Prochlorococcus marinus CUG1415: one gene and its partner. The protein of the gene in region 2 binds, or shares a complex with, the protein of the main gene of each other region. Links are inferred from orthologs where the notes say so. Each region holds a gene or a part of one and is shown on either strand. Other genes may lie near its edges.

Region 1 (7,051 bases), on a different replicon or contig from region 2:
TTCATGAAACTATTTGGAAGGCAGCTAAATTATGCAGTGCTTGCAAAGTTAATATTGATTTAGCTCAAGCTGAAGAATTAATGAGTTATGTAGAAAAGATTCATAATATTTTCTGGGCATCAAAAGGAAGATCAGATGCTTTTGTAAAAGCTAGTTAATTTAAATTATTTTCAAAAGTTTTTTTGATTTAATTTTATTTATCTTAGGTTTAAGAAAAACCGCTATTGTTAGTGGTGATTCTATGTTACCTTCGCTTGAAGAAGGGGATATTGTATTTTTTAAAGAATATAAAAAAAATAAATCAAGACTAAAAAATCGACAAATAGTTATTTTTAATCATCCACTTAAAAATAAAACACTTATAAAAAGGATAATTTCAGTGAATCAAAATAATATAGAGGTCCTTGGTGACAATATCGAATTTAGCGAAGATAGTAAAAAATTCGGACTAGTAAATAACGAAAAAATAATTGGTATTATCACCTCTAAATTAATGATTCCTAAATTATAAAAATTTCTTTAGTTCAAAAAAACAGAAGCACTTCTTTGAATCCAAAATAATCCCATAGAAATGGAAAGCCCTCCCGCTATAGCTATTAATCTTTTAATAAATTTTTGACTTGCTTTAAAGGTCGTAAAAGATATTAAACAAGTGAAAAGATTCATACTAATTAGTGAACCAATTAAATATGAAATCAAATATAAGCAAGCACTTGTTATAGGTAGTGCTAAAGCAGGAAGAACTGCAAGAAAATGTGAACCTCCAGCAATACCGTGTAGCAATCCTAAACCTGTTAAAGCATGGGAGTGCTTATTATTGTTTTTTTGTTCCTTAACATGAAAGTGAAAGTGACGATGGGCAATTCCATTCTCATGCTTATGAGAGTGCGAGTGGATTCTTAATTGAAAAGAACTTTTTATCGCAAATACTCCAACAATTAGAAGAGAAATTCCCACTAAGAATTCGGCAATATTAGAAAATTTGTTTAATGGCGTAATATCCTTAATAAAAATCGCTAAGAAAGCTAACAAGAGGATGCCAGAAGAGTGTCCTAGGCCCCATGAAAAACTATTTTCAAGAGCTTTTTTGGGATTATTAATAGCTGCTGGTGCCATTGCAATTAAATGATCTGCACCACTAACAACATGCACAAATCCAGCAACTATACCGGTTATTATTACGGCCTGCATATATATTCAGTACAACTCTGTTTATTCAATTTTATAGCACGATTTGAAGCCAAAATTAAATTGAGTTAAATAATTTCTTGAAAGATTTTTCAATATCACTTTCTCTCATGAAAGTTTCACCAATTAATACTCCCTTAATTCCAACAGATTTAAGGGATTCTAAATCTTCTGCAGAATGAATTCCTGATTCACTAATAGGAATAATATTTTGTTTTAAAAATATATCTGAATATATATTCATCAAATCCATTGAAGTTTTTAAATTTGTTTTAAAAGTCTTTAAGTCTCTATTATTTATTCCAATTAAATTGAAAGATTTCAACTTTAATATCCTTTCTAATTCATTCTCGTTGTGAACTTCAATAAGAACGCTCATCCTTAAATTATCAGCAATTTTTTTTAAATAAATTAAATCATCATCGCTTAAAATCGCCGCGATTAATAATATTGCATCAGCACCAGATAACCTTGCTTTATAAATTTGATAAGCAGAAATAATAAAATCCTTGCAGAGCAAAGGTAGATTAGTTGATTTCCTTACAGTTTCGAGTATTTCATAACTACCTTGAAAAAACCTTTTATCGGTTAGCACTGAAATACATGATGCCCCTAATCCTTCATAACAAGGAGCTATCTCTTCCGGATGAAAATCTTCTCTGATAACACCTTTACTAGGACTAGCTTTTTTAATCTCAGCAATCACCCCTGGTTTAATTTTCGACTCTAAGATACTTTTGTAGAAATCTTTAGGAGCAGGAAGATTACTAATCTTTTTTATAAGATCTTCTAGAGTAACTATTTTTTTAAAATTCTTTATTTCAATGTCCTTATGCCATACAATTTCTTCGAGAATATTTTTTGCTTGTGCTTCTCTATGAGGTACAGCATATTCTAAATTTTCTACCCTTACGGTTGGATTTGGAGGCCTACGTCTTATTTCCATTAATGATAAAAACTATTTTATTTGAGAAGCAGCTTGTTTATATGCGACCTCAACAACTTCACTAAGTGTAGGATGAGTATGTACTTCAGTAGATAATTCAATTACATCTTGGTTTCTTGAAATAGCGTTTGAGATTTCTTGAATTAAATCAGCTGCATGTAACCCAAAAATATGAGCACCTAAAACTTTCCCATTATCTTTATTAAAAATTAATTTGAGCATCCCATCACTCTCCAATTCAGCCAATGCTTTTGAATTAGCCTTAAAGAAACTTTTGACAACTCCCAAAGTAAAATTTTCTTTTGCCGATATTTCTTTAGCTTCAGCTTCAGAGAGACCAACTGAACTAATCTCAGGATGAGTAAATGTTGCAGCAGGGATACTTTTATAGTTAATTTCGACGTTACCGCCGCAAATATTATCAACTGCTATAGTGCCTTGCGCTGCCGCTGTATGAGCAAGCATTAGTTTGCCAGTTACATCTCCAACAGCCCAAATGTTAGGTATTATTTCCTTACCATTTTTAACCCGCATTTGATCATCTATAGGAATGAAACCTTTTACTGTTTCGATCCCTAAAGACTCAAGATTTAGATTATTACTATTTGGACTTCTGCCAGTTGCCACTAGTACAGCGTCAACTTCTAAAGTTTCTAAAACTTCTTTAGATTTTGCATCTGTCAGTTCTATTTTCACAGGACATCCAGGTGTTATTTTTGTCGCAAAGACATTTGATTTTGTATCTATATCTCTTGATTGAATAAGGTTCTTCTTCGCAATTTTTGTAATATCTGGATCAAATGTAGGCATTATATTTTCCAGAGCCTCAATCATAGTCACTTCACAACCTAGGGCAGTGTAAACATCCGCAAACTCCAATCCTATATATCCGCTTCCAATAATAGCTATCCATCTTGGGAGCCATTCAAGTTTAACGGCATCATCACTAGTAAATACAGTTCTATTATCCAAAGTTATTCCACGAGGCACAAAAGGAGAAGAACCAGTTGCTATAACAATATTTTTACAAGTAAAGATTCTATCAACTCCGTTTTTATCTCTTACACCCACTTTTTGATTCCCTTCAAGTCTTCCAATACCCAAAATAATTTCAACCCCACTCCTTTTAAGAGTTTTTGTTAAATTTTCTCTAACATTTAAAACTAAATTATTTGCATGATCTGCAATTTTTGATCTCTCAAACCTTACTGGAGAAGCATGAATACCAAATTTGGCTAAATGTTCATAATCAGCTATTTCTCTGACTTTTCCACTTGCAGCCAAAAGAGCTTTAGAGGGAACACAACCCTTGTTAACACAAGTGCCTCCCATATCAGAAGATTCTACTATTGCGACTTTCAGTCCCTTACCAGCAGCATGTTTGGCGGCATCAAAACCTCCATATCCTGCTCCTATAACGATTAAATCAAAATCAAAACTTGAATCAGTCACTTTTTATCTACGTTTAGAGGTGTATGCGACTCTTTTTCGTTCTAGTAATAACGGAACTGCAACGCAAGCCACATTCAATGATTCTACAAGCTTACTATGCGGAATTGTAATTGTTTCACTAAATGCTTCTTGAATTTTGTCATGAATACCTTGCCCCTCATTACCCAAAATCAAGACAGTAGACTTAGACCAATCAATTTCCCAGTAGGGTTTTGAAGGTTTTTTTGAACTTTTATTATGGCTACTAGTAGAAAAAACCTTAAATCCTACATTTGATAATTCAGATACAGACTTTAATAAAGAATTTATTGTTTTTTCCTCAGTACCCTCAAATCTTTTAAATGGGAGGTGAAAAACTGCGCCAGAAGATGCCCTTAATACCTTTTGGCCTAATGGGTGCGCACCTCCAGCTAAAAAAATTGCATCAACACCAGCAGCTAGAGCAGTTCTAAAAAGATTGCCCATATTCCCAGGGTCTTGAATTCTATCGAGAACAAGAACAAAATCATCATTACTATTAAAGTGATAATTAGGTATTGATGAAATCTCTACTAAAGCTGCTATCCCATCTGGATTAATTGTTGAAATCGCAGATGCCAAAACTTCCTCTGAGACAATATTTATTAATGACTGTTGAAATTTTTTGCTTAGATTTTGATTCTTTCTTAGCCATTTTTCGGTAACTAAAATTTTTGAGGGATTTTTCCCAGACTTCAACAATTCTTTAATGAGATGAGTGCCCTCTATGCAAAAAAAGTCTTGATCTTGTGGAGATGATCCTCTTTTGAATGATCTAAATCTTTTAACTAGATTATTGTTTTTACTAGTTATTTTTAAAAAAGTATTTTCTATGAGGAAATTGAAAATTTTGTTATCAAATATATTCTAATTGTATTAATGTTTTGATCAATTATTTATTGAATTTTTATTTCCTAAGAAATTAAAAAAAATACCTTTTCACTTTTAATTAATATTTAAGACGTTACATGGGGTAGACTTACAAGTTATCGTTTGTCATGATGAATCTAATAAATTAAGCCTTAATGATTTGCGTAAGCAAAAAGAAGTCATATCTTAAATATCAAAATTTAAAGATTTTTGGCCAAGGTAACTTACATGGAAAAGTTGAAATAAGTGGCGCTAAGAATTCTGCCTTAGTTTTATTAGCCTCATCACTGCTAACTAATGAAAGAATAATTCTTGAGAATGTTCCTCGTCTAACTGATATTGAAAAAATGGGGAATATCCTAAAGAGTTTAGGTGTTAAATTAATACAAAAAAACAATCGATTAGAGATAGATCCTAAAAATATTTCTATTAAAGAACTTCCATATGAACTTGTTAATGGATTAAGAGCTAGTTTCTTTTGTATAGGTGCATTATTAAGTAAATATGGAGAGGCTAAAGTCCCCTTACCTGGAGGTTGCAATATTGGTTCAAGGCCCATAGATGAGCACATAAATGGACTTCAAGCCTTAGGAGCGGAAATTATTATTGAAGAAGGAATTGTCAAAGCAAGAATAAAGGACGAGACTAATAAACTACATGGTTCACATATCAAATTAAAGTGCCCAAGCGTAGGAGCAACTGAAACTTTAATAATGGCAGCATCATTAGCGGAAGGAAGAACCACGATTGAGAATGCTGCAAGAGAACCTGAAATTCAGGATTTATGCCAAATGCTAAATAAAATGGGTGCAAAAATTTACGACTCGGGCAAAGAAAAAATAATTATTGATGGTGTTAATAATCTGTGTGGTTGTACTCATAAAGTAATTCCGGATCGAATAGAAGCTGGCACTTTTTTAATAGCTGCTGCAGCGACTTCCTCTTCGATAACAGTTTCTCCTGTAATTCCTAATCATCTTGAAGCTGTCACGAATAAGCTTCAAGAAAGTGGAAGTAAAATTACGATTAAAGGTAATTCAATTACAATCAAGGGTAAAGAGATTAAAGGGGTAGATATTGAAACAGCTCCTTTCCCAGGATTTCCAACTGATTTGCAAGCACCATTTACAACTTTAATGTCAATCGCAAATGGCGAATCAAAGATAACTGAAACAATTTTCGAAAACAGAATGAACCATGTTCATTTACTCAATAAAATGGGGGCAAATATAAAATTAAATGAAAATATAGCCCATATCAAAGGTGTTAAAAAAATTAAGGGAATGGATCTAGTTGGATCTGATTTGAGGACTTCAGCCGCATTAATAATTGCTGGGATTATAGCTGAAGGCACTAGTAAAATCTATGGTTTAGAACACTTGGATAGAGGGTATGAAAATTTTGAATCAAAACTAAAAATATTGGGTATAAAAATAAATAGAGAGTTTAACAAAAAAGCCTTGAAGAATAAGGAGTTTAAAATGAATTCAGATCCTGCAGATATTCCTAGATATAAAGCCGCCTAAGTTGCAAAAAAGTTTGGGAAATTAATAAATTAATTAAACGTAAGCAATATTAATAAGTGAAATACAACCTAAAAATATAAGAAATAATACTAAGAAACGACTAGACCAAATTTTATTTAAACCACTAATCTTGAAATCATTCATGCCCAAGTTCCATTATTAGAACCAAATGCTGTCAATATAGTGACTGCAATGAAAAGGTAGGGAACGAATTGTAAAGATAAATTTTTTACTTTAATTTTAGTCATTTAATTTTTTTCTTTTAATATAACATAATATTACTGATTATGAAGCTGACTTCTTAAAAATAGGTTCTTTTTTGATTTTTTGCTACATAGTTGCATCACAAATGTTGAATAATGCATTTTTATCTTATTTATTATCAGCAAATTCAATAAATATAATTCTATGTTTTTTTTCGGAAAAATTAACTATTAACAAACGTTATCTTGATCACTGTTCCTTGATCAAAACAATAGTCAATAAAATGATTTTTGTTATAATAGAAAGGTTAATTTTTTCAAAAGCCTTGGGAGCGTGGTGGAATTGGTAGACGCACCGCACTCAAAATGCGGCACCTTCGGGTATGTCGGTTCAAGTCCGACCGCTCCCACTTTGATGAATACCTATAGTCGATTCGATATATCTTTCAAAGAAGGAAAAGGTTGTTGGCTATGGGACAAAACGGGTAAAAAGTATCTTGATGCAGTTGCTGGTATAGCAACTTGTAGTCTTGGACATAGCGATAGAGTTTTAAGAAGAAGGCTATCAACTCAACTAAAAAAGATTCAGCACATTTCCAATCTCTACAACATTGAAGAACAAGAACAATTAAGCAGAACTTTAACAAATATGAGTTGTGCCGAAAGAGTCTTCTTCTGCAACAGTGGTGCGGAAGCAAATGAATCAGCAATTAAATTAATTAAAAAATATGGGAATACAACAAATAAAGGTAAAGAATCAATTATTCTCGCAGCAGAATCCAGCTTTCATGGAAGGACGCTGGCAGCCTTGAGTGCTACTGGACAGCCCAAATATCAAAAAGGTTTCG
Region 2 (7,168 bases):
TTCTGTAGCATTACCAACTTGGAATGATGTAATAAATTATGAGGAAAAAGATCAAGAATGCATGAATTTATTGAAGTCCATTTACCCACGATTCGGGCTAAACCCCATAGTGAAAAGATTATGCGAAAAAGTAAAAAAGCAAAATTACTACAACAATAAAAGTATCTGGCCATATCCGAATGAACGCATAGCTTTTAAAGCTAAAAAATACATTGATAGAAATACTTCTGAACAATTCTCGTTAATAGAAAAAAGAGATAATTTAGCTTTCTTAATAACTGAAAAAGAAGGAGGTATTTATGCAAAATATTTTTGGCAACATACTGGTCTTGGTCTATCTTCAAGAGCTGCCGCTATAGAACTAGGACTTGAAGATTGCCCTCCAAAATCTTACGTAAATGAATGTTCTCAAAGAATAAAAAATAGAATTTCTAAATCTACAAAAATTAACTCTAATGATATTCACTTAACTTCATCTGGAATGTCTGCATTGCATACATCATTGGAAATCATATATAAATTATTTCCAGCTAAACCAACACTCCAAGTTGGTTTTCCATATGTAGATGTACTTAAATTACCAATGAAAATCTTTCACGGAGCAAAGTTAATTACAGAAGAAAATTGCGCGGATATTGAATTAGAAATCAAAAGAATAGATCCATCAGCATTAATTATTGAACTTCCAAGTAATCCAATGCTCAAATGTGTAAACATTAAAAAAATTTCAAAAATTGCAAAAAAGCTAAATATTCCTTTAATTATTGACGATACAATTGGTTCGAATTTAAATATAAATTCCATAGAACATGCAGATATAGTTTTTACTTCACTTACAAAAATTTTTTCAGGTAGTGGTGATATTCTTGCCGGATCATTAATACTAAATCCAAAAAGCAAATGGATTGATCAGTTTAGATATGCATTAAACGAGATTAATATTCCAATACTTTCCGATGGAGATATAGTTTATCTAGAGAAAGTTAGTAGAGATGTAAATCAAAGAGTTTTTGAACAAAATAAAGCATGTTTAGAATTAAAAAAAAGATTAGAGACACATAGCGAGATTAAAAATATTTTCCATCCTGAAAATTGTCCAAATTTTAATTCTTTACTTAATTCTGATGGAGGATATGGCTGCTTATTATCGTTTGAATTAAATGGAGGATTGAACAAAGCTAAAAAATTTTATGATTCTCTAAAAGTATCTAAAGGACCTAGTTTAGGTACAAAATTTACTCTCGTTTGTCCTTATGTTTTACTAGCTCATTATGACGAGTTGGATTGGGCTGAAAGTTTTGGTATACCCTCGCACCTTATTAGAGTATCAGTTGGATTAGAAGACCAAGATCAATTATGGAAAACCTTTTCTGAAGCACTAAATAATTTCTAAATTCCTAGTATTTACCGTATAGAAACTTATATACTCTTTTTCTAAATAATAGTTAGTATTAATATATATTTTCTCAATATATAAATGGCAAAAATTTATGAGGACAACAGTTTTGCTATCGGAAACACTCCATTAGTAAAATTAAAATCAGTTACTAAAAACGCGAAAGCTACTGTACTTGCAAAAATTGAAGGTAGAAACCCCGCTTATAGTGTCAAATGTAGGATCGGCGCAAACATGATCTGGGATGCCGAGAAAAGTGGGAAACTTACAAAAGACAAAACTATTGTTGAGCCAACTTCTGGAAATACAGGAATTGCTCTAGCTTTTACTGCTTCAGCAAGAGGTTATAAACTGATCCTTACAATGCCAGAATCCATGTCAATTGAAAGAAGAAGGGTTATGGCAGTGTTGGGTGCTGAAATTGTTTTAACAGAGGCATCTAAAGGTATGCCTGGAGCAATTGCTAAGGCAAAAGAAATTGCAGAAAGTAATCCTTCTCAATATTTCATGCCAGGTCAATTTGATAATCCAGCAAACCCTGAAATTCATTTCAAAACTACTGGACCAGAAATCTGGGATGATTGCGATGGTGAAATTGATGTCCTAGTTGCAGGGGTTGGAACTGGTGGCACAATTACAGGAGTTTCAAGATACATTAAGCAAGAGAAGGGCAAGAATATTACTTCTGTAGCTGTAGAACCATCACATAGTCCTGTTATTACGCAGACAATGAATGGAGAAGAGGTTAAATCCGGACCACATAAAATTCAAGGAATTGGAGCAGGATTTATTCCTAAGAACCTTGACTTATCAATTGTTGACAAGGTTGAACAAGTAACAAATGACGAATCTATAGAGATGGCTCTTAGACTAGCTAAAGAGGAAGGCCTATTAGTAGGAATATCTTGTGGAGCTGCTGCTGCTGCTGCTGTTAGATTAGCTGAACAAGATGAATATGCTGGGAAGACAATTGTAGTTGTTCTACCTGATTTAGCTGAGAGGTATTTATCATCAATTATGTTTACTGAAGTTCCAAGCGGAATCATTCAAGAACCAGTCAAAGCCTAAATCTATTTTTTATCCAGTAGTGAATCTGGTGAAATATACATCGCATCGCCATAAGAGAAAAATCTAAATTTTTCTTTTATGGCTTTCTTATACAAATCTAATAATCTTTCTCTACCAATCATTGCACTTACTAAAAGTAATAATGAACTTTTAGGAAGATGAAAATTAGTTAATAATCCATCAACTACCTTAAATTTATAACCTGGCTTAATTACTAAATCTACGTATTTAGCTATGGGAATAAAGTCATTAATTTCGTAAGAATAACAACTTTCAAGAGCTCTTACGCTTGTTGTACCAATAGCAATTATTCTTCTATCTGTTTTCTTTACTCTTTTTATTTCCTCCACTACTTCCTTATTAACACTTACCCATTCTTTATGAAGTTTTAAGTTACTTAGATCTTCTTGATCAATTGGTTTGAATGTTCCATAGCCCACGTGCAAAGTTATCGGTATAATTATTACTCCCTTTTTTTTTAGATTGGAAATAAGACTTTTGCTTAAGTGTAAACCAGCAGTTGGCGCAGCAACGGCCCCTGGATTAGTTGCATACTCAGTTTGATAACTATTCTCATGAAAAGATTCTTCTTCAGTATTTTTTATATAAGGCGGGAGAGGGATTTCCCCGTATTTATCAAGAAGGTCATTCATTGAATTGAGATCAGTTATATTTTCAGGAAATTTAATAAATCTCCCTCCAGTTTCTTCATCAACCCCATCAACCATCAAATTAATATCTTCTGCAAAAGGAGATTTTAATATTATTTTTCTATTTATTTTTAACTTTTTCGCCGGCTTTGCCAAACATAACCAAACACATTCATGGGATCTTTCTAAGACTAATAATTCGACTAACGTCCCATTTTCCAATTCAACCTTTAACCTAGCTTTCATTACCTTAGTATTGTTAACAACTACAAGATCGCCTTCTCTAAATTCATCTAAAAGATTCTTGGTAAATTTATTAGTTGAGCAGTCTTCTTCTAAAACACTATTTCTAACTATCATCAATCTTGATTCATGCCTAATTGCAGAAGGTTTACTAGCAATTAATGAAGGATCAAGTAAATAATCATAAGATTCAAGCCTATAATCTCTTTCTTCTTTATTAATTTGAGAAATCAATTAAATTTATGATACGAGTGTCTCTGGCTCATTTTCAATCAGGTTAGCCAAGTCTTTCAAGAATGAAGCTCCATCAGCTCCATAGATCACTCTATGATCAGCTGTTAGATTTACTTGCATTATTTTTTTAACAGATATTGAACCATCACTATTAGCAACAACGGTTGGTTTCGATGATGCTATGGCTAAAATAGCACCGGTACCTGGAGGAAGAATTGCGTCAAATCTATCAACTCCAAACATCCCAAGGTTAGATAAAGTGAAGGTTCCCGTTGAGTATTCATCAGGTTCTAGTTGTTTTGATCTTGATCTTTTTACGAGATCTTTCCATTCCCTAGATAATTCAAATAAATCAGTATTGCATGGTTCTTTTAAAACTGGAGTTATTAGTCCACCATCTTCCATCGCAACAGCAACAGCAATATTTATATTTTCTGGATAAGAAATTCCATTTTCTGAGAAACTGGAGTTTACTTGAGGATGTTTCTTTAGTGTCTTTGCAACTGCTTTAACTAGTAAAGCAGTCATAGTCACTCCGTTCTGTTTTACTTTTTTATAGAAATTATCTAATTTATCTGTGTTAATGGAGTAACCTACCCTAAAACATGGCACATCTAAACTAGATTCCATATTTTTATTTACCGCTTTTTGAAGAGTATTAAATTGAACTGTTTCTCCGGGATTACCAAAACTATTTCCTGAAGCTTCGGGTTTACTTTCAACTCCCAAATTTGAACCAGGAATCGATGCAGGAGAACCACCTTCGCCTATCCATGGAATAGAGACTGGTTGGCCATTAGCTTTTAAAATATCATCTGCTTGAATTCTTCCATGAGGTCCTGATCCATGAACCTTTGCTAAATCAACACCCATTTGAGAGGCAAGTTTTTTAGCTCTTGGAGATGCAATCACCCTCGAAGAAACATTATTTGTAGCGGCATTAATTTGATCGCTATTAAAAGATGGGGCTTCCTTTTCACTCTTTAATACGACTTCTTGTGTTTCTTTTTTTATATTTTCAGTCTGGGCTACTGGTTTTTCTTCAGTTTTATTGCTTACCAATTCAAGTTGATCCGAACTAGAAACTTCGGGTTGATTTCCTTTATTTTGTTCTTGAACAGAAGCTATCTCATCCTCATTTTCTACAATAAGACCGATAGTTTCTCCTACTGGTGCAGTGCTGCCAGCAGGCATTAAAACAGCTGCAAGATATCCATCTTGAAAAGATTCAACATCCATATCTGCCTTATCAGATTCAACAACCAAGACAGATTCACCTCTTTCAACTTTATCTCCTGGATTTTTCAACCATTCCACAATCTTGCCCTCCGTCATAGTAGAACTCAAGGCAGGCATGAATATTTCGTGAGACATAAGAAAATTGTTATTGCATAAGTTTCAAGGGATTTCTACCAAACTTCCTAAAGTTTTTATGGTTAAGAACCCTTTAAACTCTTGTTTTAATTATACGAAATCATGTTCACAGTGGGAACTCTTAAAACTTAAGAAAGTAATAATTTAGATCGATTAGAAATTAAAACTTTTCGAAATTAAGATTTATTTATATTTATCAAAAATACTTAATCTTCTCTTTAATTATTATCTATAGATTGAATAACTCCATCTTTAACCGTAATCGAGACTTGCATTTTTTCAATAAGATTGTCTCCCACAGTGACATCACAGAAACTATCCACTTGCCCTTGATCAACAATTTCGTCCATTTTTAATTCGCGAACTTGACTCTGTTGTTGTAGTAGATTTCTTTTTTGTTCTTCAATTTCATTTCGTTTTGCTGCGACTTGTTGTTGAACCTGACTAACCTGTTCTTGAACCCTTGGATCTAGAGGATTAACCGATTGGGATCTAATATTATTTACTATTTGCTGCCCCTCTTGCTCCAGTTGCGATAATTGCTGGTCAATGTTTGAAATTGCTTTACTTAATTCTTTTTCAGCATCTTCCTTCCAAGTTGGTGTAACTACAGCTTTAATAGCTATTGAGCGCTTAATAGATATTGAGTTTTTTGTTTCCATAAAAAATTAAATTACCTTTTTAATATAGATAGAACAAATCAAATTTTCTTACTAAATTTGTTTTCATACATATTTTCTATTTGTAATGAATACTTTTTTTCTATTTCTTTTCTTTTTTGTTTAAGAGTTTGTGTTAACAACCCATTTTCTAGAGTAAAAGCATCAACAAAATAACAATCTAATATTTGTTCTTCTGATCTTGCTCCTAATCGACTTTTAAGCATATTATTAATTTTTGATTTAAAAAATGTACCAATATTCTTATTCAGGTTTAATTTTGAAAGGTCTTCTTCCAAAAACTTGCTTCTAACCAATTCGACATTAGGAACTACAAGGGCTGTTAAACATTTCTTATCTTGTCCTACTAGTTGAATCTGATTAATAAATTCAGAACTAAGGATTTCAGTCTCTAGCGGATTCGGTTCTATATTTTCACCACTTGATAGCACTATCGTATCCTTGGCTCTTCCTGTTATAAAAAGAGAACCATTTGGTATTAGAAAACCTAAATCACCAGTATCAAACCAACCATCCTTGGATAAAACATCTTTTGTAGCTATTTCATTATTAAGATAACCTTTCATTACTTGCGGCCCCCTAACAAGAATTTTTCCGACTTCTCTGAACTTCAGAATCTTTTTTTTATCATCATTCACTATTTTGATTTCAGTAAATGCTAGAGGCTGACCAGATGATCCTCTAACATTTAATTCTCTTCTTCTACAAGTTAATACTGGACTAGTTTCTGTGAGTCCATATCCCACCAAAACATCTACACCTAAAGATTCAAAAAAAAGATCTACATGTTCTGGCAATGCACCTCCACCGTTAATGGGAAATTTCAGTTTTTCTCCGCATAGTTGTCTAAGAATATTCGGCCATAAAAAAATAGTAGACAATTTATGTAAAGGATATCGGCTAATAACAGAACCCAGTAAGGGGATTTTTGATTTAAAAGTTATTTGATTTATATCTATATTTCTTATCTTTCTAAGACTTCTTTTGAAAACCGAACTATTACTTATCAAAAACTTAATAAGTTTTTGCTTTTTGGGAGGCATTTTTTTCAAAGCCTGAAAAAAACCATCATGTATTGCTTCCCATAGTCTCGGTACAGTAGCCATGACAACAGGTTTTATTTGTGTAATATCATCTTTCAGAAATTTTGGGATTGTATAGTATTGAGAACAACCACATGAGAAAAAGAAGTATTCAGCGCTCCTCTCATAAGAATGCCAGATAGGTAGCACACTTAATACAGAAGTACCAGGCTCTGGATCAGCGATATAGGCTAAGTTAATTATTTGATGCAAAAGGTTTGCATGTGTTAAGGGAACACCTTTAGGTTTTCCAGTTGTCCCAGAAGTGTAAAGAATAGTAGCAACGTCATCAATTCTTGGATTACATTTTTCAATAATATTATTCCGAGAATTTTCTTTTTCTCCTGCACTTATAAATTCACTCCAACTTATTAAACTTTCAAATTTTTCATCTTCTAAATTAATTATGAATCTCAGTCTCTTTTTTAATTCTTCTTTGTG

What was found.
Region 1: the proteins of HA143_RS02225 (region 2) and lpdA are in contact, whole or in part, in a crystal structure (PDB 1EBD), measured with the Geobacillus stearothermophilus proteins. The link is inferred for Prochlorococcus marinus CUG1415 from one-to-one orthologs. Residues at the interface, in WP_033016211.1 of Geobacillus stearothermophilus: Ile130, Ala131, Met132, Pro133, Arg136, Arg140, Glu141, Asn155, Arg157; in WP_049624544.1 of Geobacillus stearothermophilus: Pro340, Ser341, Asp344, Tyr345, Arg403, Asp406, Val408, Glu431, Ala432, Gly433, Asp438.

Annotation. Positions count from the first base shown.
Region 1 is NZ_JAAORL010000002.1:250,155-257,205, forward strand. The notes cover bases 1,367-4,214. They hold lpdA (dihydrolipoyl dehydrogenase), read right to left. Parts: upstream 3,587-4,214; coding sequence 2,147-3,586; downstream 1,367-2,146. Other genes in these bases: trpC (indole-3-glycerol phosphate synthase TrpC), read right to left, coding at 1,367-2,134; HA143_RS07445 (TrmH family RNA methyltransferase), read right to left, coding at 3,590-4,214. Outside these bases: sodN (superoxide dismutase, Ni), read left to right, coding at 1-158; sodX (nickel-type superoxide dismutase maturation protease), read left to right, coding at 224-511; HA143_RS07430 (hydantoin utilization protein A), read right to left, coding at 520-1,191; more of trpC, read right to left, coding at 1,247-1,366; more of HA143_RS07445, read right to left, coding at 4,215-4,468; murA (UDP-N-acetylglucosamine 1-carboxyvinyltransferase), read left to right, coding at 4,630-6,000; HA143_RS07460 (aspartate aminotransferase family protein), read left to right, coding at 6,619-7,051. UniProt on the Escherichia coli protein: Lipoamide dehydrogenase is a component of the glycine cleavage system as well as of the alpha-ketoacid dehydrogenase complexes.
Region 2 is NZ_JAAORL010000001.1:385,468-392,635, reverse strand. What follows is about bases 2,782-5,746. They hold HA143_RS02225 (dihydrolipoamide acetyltransferase family protein), read right to left. Parts: upstream 4,966-5,746; coding sequence 3,598-4,965; downstream 2,782-3,597. Other genes in these bases: HA143_RS02215 (AMP-binding protein), read right to left, coding at 5,666-5,746; HA143_RS02220 (YlqD family protein), read right to left, coding at 5,184-5,627; queA (tRNA preQ1(34) S-adenosylmethionine ribosyltransferase-isomerase QueA), read right to left, coding at 2,782-3,591. Outside these bases: HA143_RS02240 (PLP-dependent transferase), read left to right, coding at 1-1,393; cysK (cysteine synthase A), read left to right, coding at 1,478-2,464; more of queA, read right to left, coding at 2,467-2,781; more of HA143_RS02215, read right to left, coding at 5,747-7,168.